4 regions of the Pseudoalteromonas sp. SR41-1 genome follow, and region 4 is predicted to be linked to each of the others. Evidence: predicted binding sites of a transcription regulator. Region 4 holds the regulator's gene; each other region holds the start of a gene.
What was found. Region 4 encodes ArgR, which controls arginine synthesis, uptake and breakdown. Its sites were predicted from a motif close to ANTGAATANNTATTCANT; they were not measured.
Positions count from the first base shown of each region.

Region 1: a site for ArgR is predicted at 1,450-1,467, ahead of H5118_RS11025 (OadG family protein). Genes of this name have one in related genera too.
Region 2: a site for ArgR is predicted at 2,571-2,588, ahead of H5118_RS00370 (arginase family protein). Genes of this name have one in related genera too.
Region 3: a site for ArgR is predicted at 1,725-1,742, ahead of H5118_RS12930 (aspartate aminotransferase family protein). Genes of this name have one in related genera too.

Region 1 covers NZ_JACJEK010000011.1:159-4,748, forward strand. The annotation lists gene H5118_RS11010 (YcxB family protein) at 1-434, opposite strand, end outside; gene H5118_RS11015 (hypothetical protein) at 569-760, opposite strand; gene H5118_RS11020 (DUF1328 domain-containing protein) at 819-992, opposite strand; gene H5118_RS11025 (OadG family protein) at 1,513-1,758, shown strand; gene oadA (sodium-extruding oxaloacetate decarboxylase subunit alpha) at 1,770-3,551, shown strand; gene H5118_RS11035 (sodium ion-translocating decarboxylase subunit beta) at 3,565-4,590, shown strand, end outside.
Region 2 covers NZ_JACJEK010000001.1:88,959-93,548, reverse strand. The annotation lists gene ppc (phosphoenolpyruvate carboxylase) at 1-259, shown strand, start outside; gene cdd (cytidine deaminase) at 396-1,322, shown strand; gene udp (uridine phosphorylase) at 1,421-2,176, opposite strand; gene H5118_RS00370 (arginase family protein) at 2,641-3,750, shown strand; gene H5118_RS00365 (transporter substrate-binding domain-containing protein) at 3,879-4,568, shown strand.
Region 3 covers NZ_JACJEK010000013.1:120,138-124,727, forward strand. The annotation lists gene H5118_RS12920 (aminodeoxychorismate/anthranilate synthase component II) at 1-394, shown strand, start outside; gene H5118_RS12925 (HDOD domain-containing protein) at 438-1,598, shown strand; gene H5118_RS12930 (aspartate aminotransferase family protein) at 1,978-3,183, shown strand; gene astA (arginine N-succinyltransferase) at 3,269-4,285, shown strand; gene astD (succinylglutamate-semialdehyde dehydrogenase) at 4,301-4,590, shown strand, end outside.
Region 4 covers NZ_JACJEK010000004.1:169,478-174,067, reverse strand. The annotation lists gene ispB (octaprenyl diphosphate synthase) at 136-1,107, shown strand; gene mdh (malate dehydrogenase) at 1,355-2,287, opposite strand; gene argR (transcriptional regulator ArgR) at 2,513-2,980, shown strand; gene H5118_RS04925 (Dyp-type peroxidase) at 2,988-3,887, opposite strand; gene H5118_RS04920 (ABC transporter ATP-binding protein) at 3,936-4,590, opposite strand, start outside.

The DNA of each region.
Region 1 (4,590 bases), on a different contig from region 4:
GTTTCAGGATTAAGTATTTGTTTTGATATGTACTGCATACCACTTTTATTTTTAATAATAATACCTTGCTGGGTGTCTATTACTTCGCTTATATTTTGCCATTCTAATTTATAGCTTTTGTAATGATTAGCAGATTTAATACCTTCTTCATCAAAGGTAAGTGTTACCTCAGAGCCTGATGCTCTGCTGAGCATTTGTCTGGTTACCCACCATGGTCTGCGATAGTAAAAAGCGACGCATTCGAGTACCGCTAAGATGATCATAAACGATCCTAAGTAATGATCGTCTAAAACATAAATGCCAAATAAACCAAGCGCAACTAGCAACACAAGTAAAAAGTATTTAGGTTTTGCACGTTTACTATAAGGGAGTGACTCATCAAAACACTCGTAAAAGTAGGGTTTATCTAATGTGTAGGTGGTTGTGAATGCCATTTTGCCTTGCTTTAAATATCGTTTTTTTTATTTTAACAAGCTAACTGCTAAATGAGCAGCTTTATAGTTAGTGATTTTATTACTGGCACAAAAAAACGGCTCGAAAGCCGTTTTTTTTAGCGGTACAAGAAGAATTAACAGTTAGTTTCTTCAGCGTTCACGCCTTCTTTAACATTTTCACATGCATCTTCAACAGAGTTTTGCACATCAGTTACTGCTTCGTCGATACGTTCGCCAGCATCTTCTGCATGGTTGTCTTCACAACCCATCATGAAAAAACCTGCAAATACTGCGATTAGTGCTGCTTTTAAAGTTGTAGAGTTCATAGTGTAATTCCTTGTAAGTATTAATTAAATTTTAGTGTTTGTTAGTTGAATGCTTTATCTACCTGGGTGATTTACCACGTAGTGCACCTGAAACTAATGAAATCACTAAAAGTACTAAAAAGATAAAAAATATAATTTTTGCTATACCAGCTGCGGCACCTGCGATGCCACCAAAACCTAACACTGCAGCGATTAAAGCAATAACTAAAAATGTAATTGTCCAGCGTAACATTGTTTTCTCCTTGGTTATCAAATTTGCTCATAATAACTAATGCCAGTTATATGCCAAAGTTTATTTGGTATAAATATCAATTGGTTATGGTTTTTCGCTGTTGTTCTAGTTATTAGTTGGTTAGTAACTTTTACGCTTTGTTATGTAAGTTATTCACACTGTTGCAAATAACTGCTAAATGTTCACTAAATAAACTTATTTTGGTAAGACCAATTAACAATTGGTGTGTGGCTTTGCACTTTATATTAAGAATTAGTGTTTATTTTTACTTAGCTTGATAGTTAATTAACAAATTCCATATAACTATTAGCTATAGTCGTTATTTCTTGTATGTATTGTAGAGCGCGTGATTGCTGAGTTATAGCATGTAAATTAATTGAGTGTTATGTTGTTTATTGTTTAATTGGTTTTACCAATTTACAAGATGTAGACAAAGCGGTTAGTTTTGTTATTATCCAGTGAATAAATATTTAATTAAATCGATTTTTTATTTTCGATATGGGTTTCAAGGGGGAGAAAAATGGATATAGGTGCTCTACTCACAACGGCTGGTAACTTAATGCTTACTGGCATGGTTGGGGTGTTTGTATTTCTGTCGATATTAATTGGTGCAGTAACGCTTATGTCTAATTTGGTGACGCGCTTTAGCGAACCTGACGTGGCGACACCAGTTAAATCACCATCTTTTAAATCTCAAGGTGTGCCTAATGAGCACATCGCTGCTATTAGTGCTGCCATTGCTCAGTACAAATCAAATAATAAATAAGGGGCAAACACATGGCTAAATTAAAATTAACAGAATTGGTATTACGCGATGCTCACCAATCATTATTAGCAACGCGTATGCGCCTAGACGATATGCTACCGATTGCTAGCAAATTAGACGATGCGGGTTATTGGTCTATTGAATCGTGGGGCGGTGCTACATTTGACTCGTGTATTCGTTATTTAGGCGAAGATCCTTGGGAGCGTATTCGTGCACTTAAAAAAGCGATGCCTAATACTAAACAGCAAATGCTATTACGCGGTCAAAACTTATTAGGTTACCGCCATTACGCTGATGACGTAGTTGAAAAGTTTGTAGAACGTGCACATAAAAATGGCGTTGATGTATTTCGTATATTTGATGCAATGAACGATGTACGTAACCTAGAAACAGCTATTAAAGCGGCTGTAAAAGTAGGCGCTCACGCTCAAGGTACTATTTCGTACACAGTTAGCCCAGTTCATACACTTGATATGTGGCTAACTCTTGCAAAGCAGCTTGAAGATATGGGTTGTCACTCAATTTGTATTAAAGATATGGCGGGTTTATTAAAGCCGTACGATGCTGAAAAACTAATTAAAGCACTTAAAGAAACTGTATCTATTCCAATTGCTATGCAGTGCCACGCTACAACAGGTTTAAGTACTGCTACTTACCAAAAAGCAATTGATGCTGGTATTGATATGCTCGATACCGCTATTTCATCAATGAGTATGACTTATGGACATTCCGCAACTGAAACTATTGTATCGATAGTTGAAGGGACTGAGCGTGATACTGAGCTTGATTTAAACCACCTAGAAGAAATTGCTGCTTACTTTAGAGATGTACGTAAAAAATATGCGGCATTTGAAGGTAGCTTAAAAGGGGTTGATGGGCGCATTTTATTAGCTCAAGTACCTGGTGGCATGCTTACAAACATGGAAAACCAACTTAAAGAGCAAGGCGCAGCCGATAAGCTTAATGAGGTTTTACTTGAGATCCCACGTGTACGTGAAGATCTTGGCTTTTTACCTTTAGTAACACCAACGTCGCAAATTGTTGGCACTCAAGCGGTACTTAATGTGCTAACGGGTGAGCGTTATAAAACAATTACTAAAGAAACTGCTGGCGTATTAAAAGGTGAATATGGCTTAACACCAGCACCAATGAATAAAGAGCTACAAGAGCGCGTGCTTGATGGAGCGGAAGTTATTACTTGTCGCCCTGCTGATAACATTGCACCTGAGCTTGCAACGCTTGAAGCTGAGTTATTAAAAGAAGCACAAGAGCAAGGTTTAACACTTGCTGATGATCAAATTGATGACGTATTAACTTATGCATTATTCCCACAAGTTGGTTTGAAGTTTATTAAAAACCGCAACAACCCAGATGCATTTGAGCCAGTACCTTCTGTTGAAGATAAAAGCAGTAAAGCACCTTCTAAATCAGTTTCAAATAATAACAAAGTGAAGGCTGAGCAATACAGCGTAAAAGTAGATGGTAAAGTTTATGACGTAGTCGTAGCGCAAGGTGGTGAACTTAAAGAAGTAACATTAAAAGACTCTGAGCACATTCCTCAATCTGCTTCGGTTGCATCAGGTGAAACACTTAACGCGCCTCTAGCCGGTAATATTTTTAAGATTAAGGTAAAAGCTGGGCAAGTTGTTAACGAAGGCGATGTAGTGATTATTATGGAAGCCATGAAAATGGAAACTGAAATACGCGCTACGCATACCGGAACAATTGCTGAAGTGTTAGTTAGTGAAGGCGATGCTGTAACTACCGGCGACGCTATGATTGCATTAGCTTAGGAGTAAATAGAGGATGGAAGGTATTTTAAACCTCTGGAATGCGACAGGCATTGCTAACTTTACAATCCCATCGTTAATAATGATTGCGGTAGGGTGTTTATTACTGTTTTTAGCGATAGCTAAAGGCTTTGAACCACTATTATTACTACCTATTGGTTTTGGTGCAATTTTAACAAATGTACCAGTGGCAGGTTTGTCAGACCCAGGTGGGCTTTTGTACTACGTTTATTATGTGGGTATTGATACGGGGATTTTTCCGCTGTTGATATTTATGGGAGTAGGGGCGCTGACCGACTTTAGCGCACTTATTGCAAACCCACGTATGTTGTTATTAGGTGCGGCTGCACAGTTTGGTATTTTTGCTACATTGTTTGGCGCTATATTACTTAACTATGTGCCAGGTTTTGAATTTACTCTACAGGACGCATCGGCTATTGCCATTATAGGTGGTGCCGATGGGCCAACAGCAATATTTTTAGCATCAAAACTTGCACCTGATTTACTAGGCGCAATAGCAGTAGCTGCGTATTCATATATGGCACTTGTGCCAATTATTCAGCCGCCAATTATGCGTGCACTAACAACCCCAGAAGAACGTAAAATAAAAATGCCAGAGCTTCGCAAAGTATCTAAAAAGGAAAAGATTATTTTTCCACTTATGGTGCTTAGTTTAACGGCTATGTTTTTACCGGCTGCTATACCGCTTGTAGGTATGTTTTGTTTAGGTAACTTAATGCGAGAGTCGGGTGTTGTTGATAGATTAAGTAACAGTGCTCAAAACGAAATCATCAATGTTACAACTATATTTTTAGGCTTAGCTGTTGGTTCAAAGCTTGCTGCAGATAAGTTTTTAACTGTTGAGACGATTGGTATTTTAGTGCTTGGCGCACTGGCTTTTGCAATTGGTACGGCATCTGGCGTATTTATGGCAAAAGGACTTAACCGAATATCTAAAACGCCTATAAATCCATTAATTGGGGCGGCAGGTGTATCGGCTGTGCCAATGGCGGCACGAGTAGTTAATAAAGTTGGCCTTGAA
Region 2 (4,590 bases), on a different contig from region 4:
TGTAACACTTCGTAAAGAGCTTCAAGAAGCGATTAGCTTGGTGCAATCACTTAGCCCACAAAAAAGCCTACTCGCCGAACAACCTTGGATTAAGGAGTCGATTAGTTTACGTAATCCGTACACCGATCCACTTAACCTATTACAGGTTGAGCTTTTACGCCGTGCTCGCTCAGAGGAAAAACGAAACGAAGGTGACATTGATAATGCGTTAATGATCACGATGACAGGTATAGCTGCAGGTATGCGTAATACCGGCTAACACTTTATTTTGTTAGGTATACCTATTGGTATTAAAAGGGAGCACGCGATGTGCTCCCTTTTTTTGCGTTAAATAGGCTGGTATTTAACACCCTAACCTTTTAAACTACTTAGCCATTGAATAATTAAAAAATATTATGGCTTCAGCAACTTTTACTGTACAGCAAGATACAGCACTTACAAATTCGCACTTCACATTAAGCGTAGCGCAAACAGCGTCATTACGTAGTCAATTAGAATCACAACGTGGCATATTAAATTCTAATAATATTAAAGCGTTATGCGCGCAACTCAATGTGTCTGATGATGTATTACTACAAGGTTTAGTGCCTTTAGCTTCTGAGTATGCCGTTGCGCCAGTGTCAGATTTTCATGTAGGCGCAATTGTTAAAGCACTTGATAAAAAGGGTGAGGTAAACTTTTACTTTGGTGCGAATGTAGAGTTTGATCATCAAGCATTGAGTTTAGTGGTTCATGCAGAGCAATCGGCTATAAATAACGCATGGTTAAACGGCGCTAAAAAAATAGTTAAAATTGCGATTAGCGATGCGCCTTGTGGGTATTGTCGCCAGTTTATGAACGAACTAGCTGATGCGAAAGAGTTTGATATTTTACTTCCTGATCAGCAATTTAAACTTGCTGAATTACTGCCGCATTCATTTGGACCTACCGATTTAGGTAACGAATTTAGCTTGTTTAACCCAAAACCACAGCAAGGTAATTTTAGCTTTGATGGCCTTGATGAAACCCTTGCGCGTTTTGCACTTAATGCGTACGTGCCTTACAGCCAAAACTTTAGCGCCGTAAAAATAAGTACATTTAGTGATGGTGATTTTTACGGAAGTTACGCCGAAAATGCAGCTTACAGTCCAAGTTTATCGCCACTACAAAGTGCACTAAGTCAGTTCTTTTTAGCTGGGCTTAGCTTTAACGAAAGTACGGTGAAGGGAATAACATTGCTCGAAACAGCGGGTCGTGAAAACCAGTCGCAAGTGGCAAAAGCTGTACTTGCCAGTTTTACGCATTTACCAGCACTTAAAGTAATTAGCGCACCACTTAAATAGTGGCTTGCATACAATAAAGCACAGCCGGAGCTGTGCTTTATTAAAGCGAGCCATTCTATCGAATTAACTCACTCACTGACTGACTGCTATAACCTGTATTAATCAAGTAATACTTTAGCTGCTTCTAATACGACTGCTACAGATTTACGCTCAATTTCACCGTGGTCTACATTTGGTATTTCTTGGCGAGTACGGTTAACAAGTACGCCTGCTACACATGCTGCTTGTAATCCAAGGGCTGCACACATAGTAAATAATGTTGCCGATTCCATTTCGTAGTTCATCACGCCCAATTTTTGCCACTCTTCGCAGCTACCTTGTAGTGATTTAGGAACGTAACCAGAGTGCGTATCGTAACGCTCTTGCCCTGGGTAGAATGTATCGCTTGATGCAGTAATACCAATATGAAAATCGATATTTAGGTTTTTACATGCTTGTACCATAGCTTGTGTTGCATAAAAGTCAGATACAGCAGGGTAGCTAAGTGGTGCAAAATGTTGGCTTGCACCGTCTAAACGTACAGACGCTTGGCTAATTAAAATTTCGCCTTCGTTAATGTGTGGCTGAATTGCACCGGTTGTACCAATACGTAAAAATTTACGCACGCCAAGTTGTGCTAATTCTTCTACTGCAATCGACGTAGATGGACCACCAATACCTGTAGAACATATAACCACAGAGTGGCCGTTTAATTGACCTAAATAAACATGAAACTCGCGAGTTTGAGCAAGGCAGGTTGGGTTGTCTAGGAATTGTGAAATACGTGCTGCACGATCTGGATCGCCTGGTACAATCGCAAGTTTTGCACCTTTAAGATCGTCAATACATAGTCCTAAGTGAAATACCTTTTCCATAGCTAAGCCTTTTATAATAATTTGTTGTCAATCTAGCATGATTGCTAGAAACGTTTATCAAGTACAGGACGATTGTCCGTTTTATCTTAACTCTTCCAATAAAGCCTTAATAATTTTAATGGCTAATTTGATTTATTCACCAACTATGAATATTCACTCAAGTACTTATATACGTAGCCTTGTTGCGCTGTTGACATGTTCAAGCAGACATAATAAGTATCACTCAAGCGCGTAACTACGATTAAATGAATGATAACATATTTTCATTAATATCAAATAAATTCAATGGCTTAACCTTGTAGTGAACACGTAAAAACTAACGTGTTTACTTATATTAAGCACTGACTTATTTAGCAAAGTGGCATTTATTTGAAGTTTAGGCATTTTTAGTGATTTTGCATAACTAATCAAAAGTAATCAAAACTAATTAGCTACGTACAGAATAAAAACCGAAGGAGTTTATTATGAGCACACAATTTGAAGCATTTAAAAACAAAGTTGAGCACTGTTTGTGCGCACCGGGTGATGGCGTATACACAGTAAATACTGCAAAAGAGCGCAAAGCCGCACTGCGTAATAAACTTTACGGACAAACTGAAAACGTTGATAACTTGTGGCGCGAGTCTTTAAACGAATTACCAAACTCACCACATAAAGCCGTTATGTTAGGTATTAGTTCAGACTGTGGCGGTGGGATATTACGCGGAGCAAACTGGGGGCCACTGTTTGTGCGCTCAGCTTTAATTGATCAGCAACCGCAGTGTCATTCTTTTGATTTGGGTGATGTACGTGTGATCCCACATTTACTTCATGACAAATACCTAAATGATGCAACCATTTCTAATTGCCAAAAAGCCTTATATGGTGATGAAGATAACGACTATTACGTAAGCCCGTTATCAATCACTGAAGATGTGTGCGACAGTTTTTACGCAACGTTTAAAGATAAAGGATTATTTGGTATTGGTGGCGATCACTCAATCAGTTACCCACTTACTAAAGCGTACTTAAAAGCAAAACGTGAGCAAGGTAAGCGCACGGCTATTATTCACTTTGACGCGCATACCGATTTACTCGTGGAGCGCTTAGGTATTGATTTATGTTTTGGCTCGTGGTGTACACATATATTAGAGTTTTTACCGGCGCCGCATCATTTAATACAATTTGGTATACGCTCAAGTGGCAAGCCTAAAGCGCATTGGGAAAATACTTTTGGTGTTAAACAGCACTGGGCACATGAAATCATTGAACGCGGCGCAGCAGCGGTTGCTGCCGACGCTATTGCACAGTTAAAAGCCGATAACGTTGATGAAATATACGTAAGCTTTGATATTGATGCACTTGATGCAGAGTTTGCATCTGCCACAGGTACGCCAGAGCATCACGGTTTAACGCCTCAGCATGCGCTTGATATTTTATCAGCCATTGCGGATGAGTTTCCTATTACGGGTGCAGATATGATGGAGATAGCGCCATTTACCGACAGTTCTTTAGTTGGCCAATCAAGCTCAGAAACGACACTTAGAGAAGGCGCTAAAATTTCAGCCTTTTTAATTAGTGCAATGAACAAGTAAGCTGTAGAAGCTATAAATACTAGCACTATCAGCGTATAAGTGTGCATCACTGACTAAAAACTAGCAGTTCATAAAGCCTCAGCTATATTTATTAAATACATATAATGAGTTAGTTGAGGCCTCGCTAGATGAAATTGTTGATCTTTTTATTGTTCATTAGCTGTATTAAAGTTGATGCAGCTGAAATTACAATAGTAACGGAAGTATTTCCGGACTTTCAGTATATTAATGAAGATAACAAACTCGTTGGCCGCTCTGTCGATAAAGTTCATAAAGCGCTAGAAGGTACAGGTATAAACTACACTATGTTGGCGCATAGTTGGGCCATATCCTACAATGCAGCGCTACGCGATAAAAACACCTGTATATTTTCGATTGTTAGATTACCTAATAGAGAAAGTAAGTTTAACTGGGTAGGCGAACTGGAAAGCTTTGACTCTGCCATTTATGGTCTAAAATCCAGAGGTATAAAGTTAAACACTCTCAATGATGCTAAAAAATACAAAATAGCAGTACTGCGTGATAACTTTAGTCATCATTATTTGCTTGAAAGGGGCTTTAGTGAAAGCAAGCATTTATTACTCATCGATAGCCTAGATAAAATAGATAAACTCATAAGCACTCGTCACCATATACTTGATTTTGTTATCCTCAACAAAAAGCAATTTAACTATCGAGTTAAAACAGAGCCTAAGCTTGAGTTACTAGAACCATTACTTGATTTAAACACAACTCAGTCTCCGTTATTTTTTGCCTGTAATATAAATATGGATCCGGCTTTAGTTTCTCAATTAAAAGTTGCCTTTAATAAAATTTAAGCACTTTAAACTCACTGTTTTA
Region 3 (4,590 bases), on a different contig from region 4:
AAATGTTGTTGAGCAACTAAAAGGGCAATATCCTATTTTAGGGATTTGCTTGGGGCATCAAACTATCGCACAAGCTTTAGGTGGAGATGTAATTCGTGCTAAAAAAGTAATGCACGGTAAAACATCACCCATAGTTCATACTAATAAAGGGGTGTTTAAAGGCTTAGCTAATCCGTTAACGGTATGTCGTTATCATTCTTTAGTGGTTAAAGCGCAAACTCTGCCTAAAGAGCTTGAAGTAACCGCATGGACTCAAACTGAGCAAGGCGAGTTTGACGAAATTATGGGGTTGTTACACAATGAACTTGCTATCGAAGGTGTGCAGTTTCATCCCGAAGCTATTTTAACTGCTCAAGGCTTAGAACTGCTTGATAACTTTTTAACTCGCTTCTAATGTTATAATACACATAGCATTTTATACTTTATTAATGGATGTCATGACTGAACTTGTAGCCCAGCAGCGTACTGCCAAAATACTAAGCCAACGAGCTCATGACTTATTGCTTGGGCACAGCTTTGCGCATCAGCAAATTGGTTTCATTCATACATTAGATATAGATTACGGCGAACCCATGAAGCAGCGTACCTTGCTGCAGGTTGAAGTGGCCGCACAGAATAAACGCCAGCAAAGCAGTACTGCACATCATAAGTACCGCGCTCAAGCCAGTGAGCAACTGCACAAAACAATTGAAACAGCTATATATAAGCAGCTCGAAGATATAGATGGCGTAATTCATAGCACCATAGGTATTGAAGATGGTATTGCCAATATACTCGATATATTAGCGGTAAAGTCAGCGTCGGTAGGGCGTTTAGAGCCATTGGTTAATGATATAAGCTGGTTGGGTAGGGAGTTAGTAACGCTCGTTAATTTACCTTACTATCGTAATCAACGTAGTAAAAACACGTCTGTAAAAGTAGATAAGCCATCGCTCGCCCTTCGTTATATTGGCCTTGATAACTTACAGCTAGTTATTCCTACATTTGCTGCCCGCCATTGGATGCCACATAGCACCGAACCATTTTCGTTATTAAAACGCCGGCTACGCGACAGCGCGATGGCAAACGCGATTGCAGCGCAAAAAATTGCACAAATTAATAATGTAAATGACGTTCATGCATTTACCCTTGGTATGCTTTTAGATGTAGGGCGAATTGCATTAGTGCGCTTGTACTTAAAAACGTTTGAGCAAATATGGCAACGTAAAGTACAGCTAGCCCGAAATGAAAACCAAAAAGATTTACACACCGCTTTATTAGAGCTTCAGCCCGACCCGCTATTTTTAACCACTCTACTTAGCAATAAATCGATAGAAGTAAGCGCTAAGGTAATAGACAAAATGGCTTTTAAATATTTACCGTTTAAAGGGGTAATGCAGCAGCTAGTAAATGGGGTAGATAAGGTCGATACATTACTGCCATTAACAGAAGTAATGCTAAAGGCACGGTGCTATTCTCAATATCTTAATTTAAAAGAACATCAACTTATTGAACCTGATGAAGCTCTAAGCTGGTTTTCGCACTTTAAGTTCACTAAAACGGAACTAAAAACCCTCCAATCGAGTAATTTTACCAATTTAGCTATTCAAATTGACTAAAAATCTGAATTTTTTGTTAATTTTTTTGCGACTAACCATTCATTCTCATCTTATTGTTATATTACATATTTGCCGATTAAAGCGTGTGCGCCTCTGTACTCATGCGGTTAGTTGCCTAAAAATAAGCATAAATAGCTATGCAAATAGTTATTCACTATCTATGAAATAATATCTTTAGCCCTTTATTTTCAAGGGATACATGAAAGTTTTTAACGAGACAGATATCAGTAATTCTGAAATAATGTGCGTCTGAAAATTGAACCACAAAGCAATTTTGCGCAATTATCAGGTTACTGATCTTGCCTATAAAGTTGGTTACAAATATTAACCAAACACCTATTTTGATGTTTTGTGTTGCTCACAATTAAGAGGAAATAAAATGACAGTCAATCGCGAATTATTTGATCACGTAATGGTTCCTAACTACGCACCTTCAAGCGTAATTCCTGTTCGAGGCGAAGGCTCTCGCGTATGGGATCAACAAGGTCGAGAGTTTATCGACTTTGCTGGTGGTATTGCAGTTAACTGTCTTGGCCATTGCCACCCTGCATTAGTAGGCGCATTAAAAGAGCAAGGCGAAAAAATCTGGCATCTATCTAACGTAATGACCAATGAGCCGGCACTTCGCCTAGCTAAAAAAATGGTTGATGCGACATTTGCTGAAAAAGTTTACTTTGCCAACTCTGGCGCAGAAGCAAACGAAGCCGCGCTTAAATTAGCGCGTCGTTTTGCACTTGATAAGTTTGGCGCAGAAAAATCACAAATCATCGCGTTCAACAAAGGTTTCCACGGTCGTACATTCTTTACCGTAACTGTTGGCGGCCAAGCTGCATATTCAGATGGTTTTGGTCCTAAGCCTGGCGACATTGTACATTGTGATTACAATGACCTTGCTGCATTTGAAGCACTTATCAGCGATAAAACATGTGCCGTAATGATGGAACCTCTACAAGGTGAAGGCGGTATTGTTTCACCAACTGATGAGTTTGCTCAAGGCGTTCGCGATTTATGTACTAAACATAACGCACTGCTTATTTTTGATGAAGTTCAAACAGGTGTTGGTCGTACTGGCGATTTATACGCATACCAAGGCTTAAACGTAGTACCTGATATTTTAACTTCGGCTAAAGCACTTGGCGGCGGTTTTCCTATTGGCGCTATGATCACAACAACTGAAATTGCACAGCACCTTAAAGTAGGCACACATGGTTCTACTTATGGCGGTAACCCGCTTGCCTGTGCTGTTGCAGAAGCGGCATTTGATACAGTAAATACCCCAGACGTACTGGCTGGCGTAAAAGAAAAAGCAGCATTATTTAATGAACTACTTAGCGCGGTTAACGAAAAATACAACGTATTTAGCGAAATCCGTGGCCAAGGTTTATTAATTGGTGCAGTAGTGAACGAGCAATACAAAGGACGTGCAAAAGAGTTTTTAGTGGCAGGTACTGAGCAAGGCCTTATGTCACTAGTTGCCGGTGCAGACGTAGTACGTTTCACTCCATCTTTAGTAATTCCTGAAGCGGACATTCGCGAAGGTATGGCACGCTTTGAAAAAGCAGTAGCAAGCGTAGTAAACGCATAAGCGACTTAAGCCAACCAATTACGGGCAAGCACCGCTTGCCCTGCAATTCCTATTTACCGTTATTTATAAGGGAGCAAGCGGACTCATGATGATCCTTCGCCCAATCCAGCAAAATGATTACTCAGCATTACTGAAAATTGCCCACGAATCTGGGCATGGTTTTACGTCTTTGCCATTAAACGAAGAACTATTGCAAAAGAAAATAGACCATTCTGTAAGTTCATTTGCTAAGCAAACGTCACAACCCGGTGACGAAGGCTACCTGTTTGTTCTTGAAGATAGCGAAACCGGTGATGTTGTAGGTACGTCTGCAATTGAAGCTGCGGTAGGGCTTGATGATGCATTTTATCATTATCACTTAAGTAAAGTGATTCACTCTTCACGCACGTTAGACGTATACAAAGCGGTTGATATTTTAACGCTATGTAACGACTACACAGGCGCTACAGAGCTTTGCACATTGTTTTTAAAAGATGGCTATCGTAAAAATTGTAACGGTAAGCTACTTTCAAAAGCGCGCTTTATGTTTATAAAGCAGCATCAAGAGCGTTTTGCACAAACAGTGATTGCAGAAATGCGCGGTGTGTCTGACGAAAACGGCAGTAGCCCTTTTTGGCAGTGGCTTGAAGAGCACTTTTTCTCAATGGATTTTCCAACAGCCGACTACCTAACAGGTATTGGCCAAAAGGTTTTCATTGCTGAACTAATGCCTAAATACCCAATTTATGTAAATTTGCTAAGTAAAGATGCGCAAGCCGTAATAGGTAAAGTACACGACAACACACGCCCAGCAATCGAGTTATTAAAAAGCGAAGGTTTTACGTTTAATGGCTACGTAGACATTTTTGACGGCGGCCCAACGGTTGAAGCAAAAGTAGATAACATTGCGACGATTCGTAATGCAAATAACTTTAACGTTGAAATTGGCGAAATGACTGGCGACACCATGGTGTTACTAGCTAACGAAAAGCTTGAAGATTTTAGAGCAACCGTTGCACCAATGACATTTGACGAGCGCGCAAAAAGCCTTATTTTATCGCAAGAAGTAGCAGATGCATTGCATTTGCAAACTGGCGATATTGTTAGTGCAACCACGATTTAATTTAGGAGAAAGTATATGACTCATCCTGCACAATTTATTAATGGTCAATGGTCACAAGGCCAAGGCACAGAATTTAATTCAGTAAATCCTGCAAATAACGACGTTATTTGGCAGGCATCATCAGCAACTGCGGCGCAAGTAGACACCGCAGTAAATGCAGCGCGCGAAGCGTTTTATGCATGGGCTGATAAAAGCTTTACTGAGCGTTTAGAAATAATTAAAGCATTCGCAGCGCAATTAAAAGAAAACAGCGAAGAGCTCGCTATTACTATCGCACAAGAAACAGGTAAGCCACTGTGGGAAAC
Region 4 (4,590 bases):
GTTATCTTGGCTAATTCAGTCTAAATTAAGTACTTTAATAGTGTTTTTTCAATCAATCGTCACAAAATATCGAGCTAGTGCATTTTTTGTTGTACAATCTGCGCCGTTCACACATAAAAATTGGCTCGGAGATCAATGGATATAAAAGCTATCCAGGCGTTAATCGAAAGCGATATGAATGACGTCAATCAACTTATACATGCGCAAATGCGCTCAGATGTGGCGTTAGTTAATCAGCTTGGTTTATATATAGTTAGCAGTGGCGGCAAACGCGTTCGTCCAATGCTGGCTATTTTAGCAGCCAAAGCGCTCGGTTATCAGGGTAAAGATCACATAACACTTGCAACAATTGTTGAGTTTATCCATACAGCAACGCTATTGCATGATGATGTTGTAGATGAATCAAACTTACGACGTGGCACGCCTACAGCAAATGCTGAATTTGGTAATGCTGCTAGCGTATTGGTCGGTGACTTTATTTACACTCGCTCATTTCAGCTTATGGTTGGCCTTGGAAAAATGCAGATTATGCAAGTACTTGCCGATGCAACAAACATTATTGCTGAAGGTGAAGTATTGCAGCTGATGAACTGCAATGACCCAGATACGACTGAAGCCAGCTATATGCAGGTTATTTACTCTAAAACGGCTAAATTATTTGAAGCAGCTACAGGCCTTGCTGCCATTATCACAGAGCAAGACCAAGCGACACTTGATGCACTAAACCTATACGGTATGCATTTAGGTACTGCGTTTCAACTAGTAGATGACGTACTCGATTACAATGCAGATGCTGAGCAGCTAGGTAAAAACATTGGCGATGATTTAGCTGAAGGCAAACCAACCCTTCCGCTTATTTATGCTATGCAACATGGTAGCGAGCAGCAAACACAGCTCATTCGTGATGCAATAGAGCACAGTAATGGTATGGAGCATTTAGAAGAAATTTTAACTGCACTAAAACAAACTAATGCGCTTGAGTTTACAATGCAAAAAGCAGAGCTTGAGGCCGAAAAAGCCATTGCCTGTTTAGATTTTTTAGCTGAGTCTGACTATAAGCAAGCACTTATAAGCCTTGCCCGTATTGCGGTTGACCGCGACCACTAGTTTTAACTAGTTACACAGTGTGACATTAATTCTGAGCAATAAAAAAGCCTGCGAATGCAGGCTTTTTTATATACCAATTTTATCAAAACATTAAGCATTCTTTCGGGCTAAATAACTCATTAGCTGCGTTAAATATTATTTATATAGAACAACTATACATCGTAATATTTGCCTTGCTAACGAGCTATTTATCCATCGTAATAACTGCTCATTTATTTAATGCAATTGGTATCGCTCAAACTGGCTATTACGCCATGAAATCAACACCTTCTTTGATGTCTTTTTTCAGAGTTTCAAGCATGTCATTTTTTGCTTTTGTTTCAAATGCGCTTAGTTCGCCGTAAGAAAGAATTTCTTCTACACCGTTTTTACCTAAACGTACTGGATGTGCAAAGTACTCTGCATCGCCATTTTCAACAGCAACGTAAGCGTAATCTACAACTTCTTCACCTTGTAGGCCTTTAACTAAAGACATACAAAAACGAGCTGCAGCAGCACCCATAGATAGCGTAGCTGAACCACCGCCTGCTTTAGCATTTACAACTTCAGTACCCGCATTTTGGATACGTGGAGTAAGTGCAGCAACTTCTTCATCAGTGAAAGAAACACCTTCAACTTGAGAAAGTAGAGGCAGAATAGTTGTGCCTGAGTGACCACCAATTACTGGTACTTTTACAGTTGCTACGTCTACGCCTTTAAGTTCAGCAACAAATGCTTCTGAACGAATAACGTCAAGCGTAGTAATACCGAATACGCGTTTAGCGTCGTAAGTACCTGCTTTTTTGAATACTTCAGCAACAATTGGAACTGTGCCGTTTACTGGGTTAGTAATAATACCTACTAACGCTTTAGGACAGCTGGCAACAATGCCTTCTGCTAAAGTTTTGATGATGCCAGCATTTACATTGAATAAATCAGCACGATCCATACCTGGTTTACGTGGCATACCCGCTGGGATAAGAACGATGTCAGAACCTTCAAGCGCTTTATTTAAATCGTCTGCGCCAAAGCCTGCAACTTTAACATCTGTTGGGATGTGAGAAAGGTCAACCGCAACACCTGGTACCACTGGTGCAACATCATAAAGTGATAATTCAGAGCCAGCTGGTAAGCCTGTTTTTAATAATAAAGACAACGCTTGGCCGATACCGCCTGCAGCACCTAATACAGCAACTTTCATTGGAATTCTCCGTAATTTGAGGTAGGAAACATTTGTGGCTCTTAAGATAATGAAATTAGCGACTAAAAACAAATTTATCCTGTCTATTTCAAGTATATTTTCGACCATAGTCGTAAACTTATGTGATTTAACGCATCAAACTGGCAAGTTAACTAAACAACTGCTGCATAATTATTCATTTTTGTGTAGAATTTGCAGCATAAATAACAAAAACGAATAAAGACTATGCAACCACAAGATAAACAAGAAGCACTGGTAAAAGCATTTAAATCACTATTAAAAGAAGAAAATTTTGGCTCTCAAGGCGAAATAGTTGATGCGTTAAAAGATCAAGGTTTTGACAATATAAGCCAAAGTAAAGTTTCACGCATGTTAAGTAAGTTTGGCGCTGTACGTACACGTAATGCCAAGCAAGAAATGGTTTACTGCTTACCTGCTGAAATGGGTGTACCTACGGCTAAAAGCCCATTACGCCAATTAGTAATCGACATTATGCACAACGAAATGATGATCATTATTCGTACCAGCCCTGGTGCTGCTCAGCTTATTGCACGTTTATTAGATTCATTAGGTAAAGCAGATGGCGTACTAGGAACTATTGCCGGCGATGACACTATTTTTATCGCTCCTGCTAAAATATCTGAAATAGATGTAACACTTGAACGTGTTCGCATTTTATTTGATACGGTTTAATAGCAAACTAAATTTGTTTTAAAAACCCGACTGAAGGCGCAAAGAAAGCAGAACCCATATCGGCTTGAGTAAAATCAAGCCAGTGGTCGTAACAATCCCCTTCCCCTAAACGACTATTAAGTACTTTTTCAAATGCGGTACCCGTACAAGCGCATGTAATTGATAACATTCCCTGCTCATATACATCGCCATAAGGCATGCTCTGATTTAATAGTAGCGGTTGTCCGTCTTCGTCTTTTAGCTCACTTCGCGAAGCATGGCTGGTTTCAATTGCGGGGGTAATTAGTGTGTTATCAAGGCGCGTACGCCCCATTATTTGTTCTTGCTCGCTCAATGATAAGTGCTGCCACATAGTTAAGTCATGCTTATAACGCTGTACATGAATATAACTTCCCTGATCTTCAAAGCTACCAGGGTTGCTGATTAAAGCCGTAGCGCGCTTTTTTCTTCCATGTGCGGTGTCGCCACCATAAATAAAACCGTTAAAATCACGACCATCTAAAAAGCGAAAATTCCGAATTTGCTCCACCAGCTCTACATCGGGGGCAAATAATTTTAAAATTTGCAGCGCAAATAAATGGTTAACATCTTCACGGTCAGAGCGAATTTGTACAAATAAATCACACGGTTGTACGCTCATTTGGTGATCGCTATGGGTTATATTGGGAAAGCTCTGTAATTCGCTTGGAATGTATTCAGGGAGGATATGCGGCCAGTATTGCGCACCAATAGCAACCATACAAGAGAGCATTGATTCTGAAAATTGATCGCTAAACTCTTCTTCTATAGCGCTTACTTGTTTTAACTTTGCGCGAAGTGATTCGTCTTGACCATCAAACACATTAAAAAATAAGTGCAAACCGTGTAAGTTTGCTTCAGCACAAATCCCTGATTGCGCTTGCGCCATTGTTATTCCTTAGTTTTACAGATAAAAACACAGCGAATAACAAATTAATTACGATTCGAAAAAATTCACCGTGTGAGGTTTTATTTTTATTATAACCTGATCATTATTTTCAAATGACTGGCCATATTGTGCAGCAACTTCAATTTCTTGTTCATCAATAACAAGCGAATAAACATACGCCGAACCAATAAAGCGACGACTTATGATTGTAGCTCGCTTGCTGAATTTGTCACTTTGGTTATCTGCCACTAATTCTATTTGATGAGGGCGCACATATATAAGCCCTGCACTTACATTATGCTTACTCTCAACATAAGATTCGACTAAACCAAATGGTGTTTTATATTCAGTTGCGGTTAACACTTCTGCGCTTAAGTATATGCCCTGACCCAGAAACTCTGCAACCTCCTTTGAACATGGAGCTGCAAAAAGCTGCTCAGGCGTGCCTTGTTGCTCAATTTTACCGCGATGCATAATGGCAAGTGTATCTGAAAACGCAAACGCCTCTTCTTTTGAGTGTGTAACAAACACAGCAGATACTTGAGTTGCCTTAATAATTCGACGTATATCGGCAATTAATTCAAAGCGTACTTGTGTGTCGATGTTTGAAAAAGGCTCATCAAGGAGTAATAAACTAGGTTTATAAGCTAATGCACGAGCGATAGCGACGCGTTGCTGTTGGCCACCCGATAACTGGTGTGGA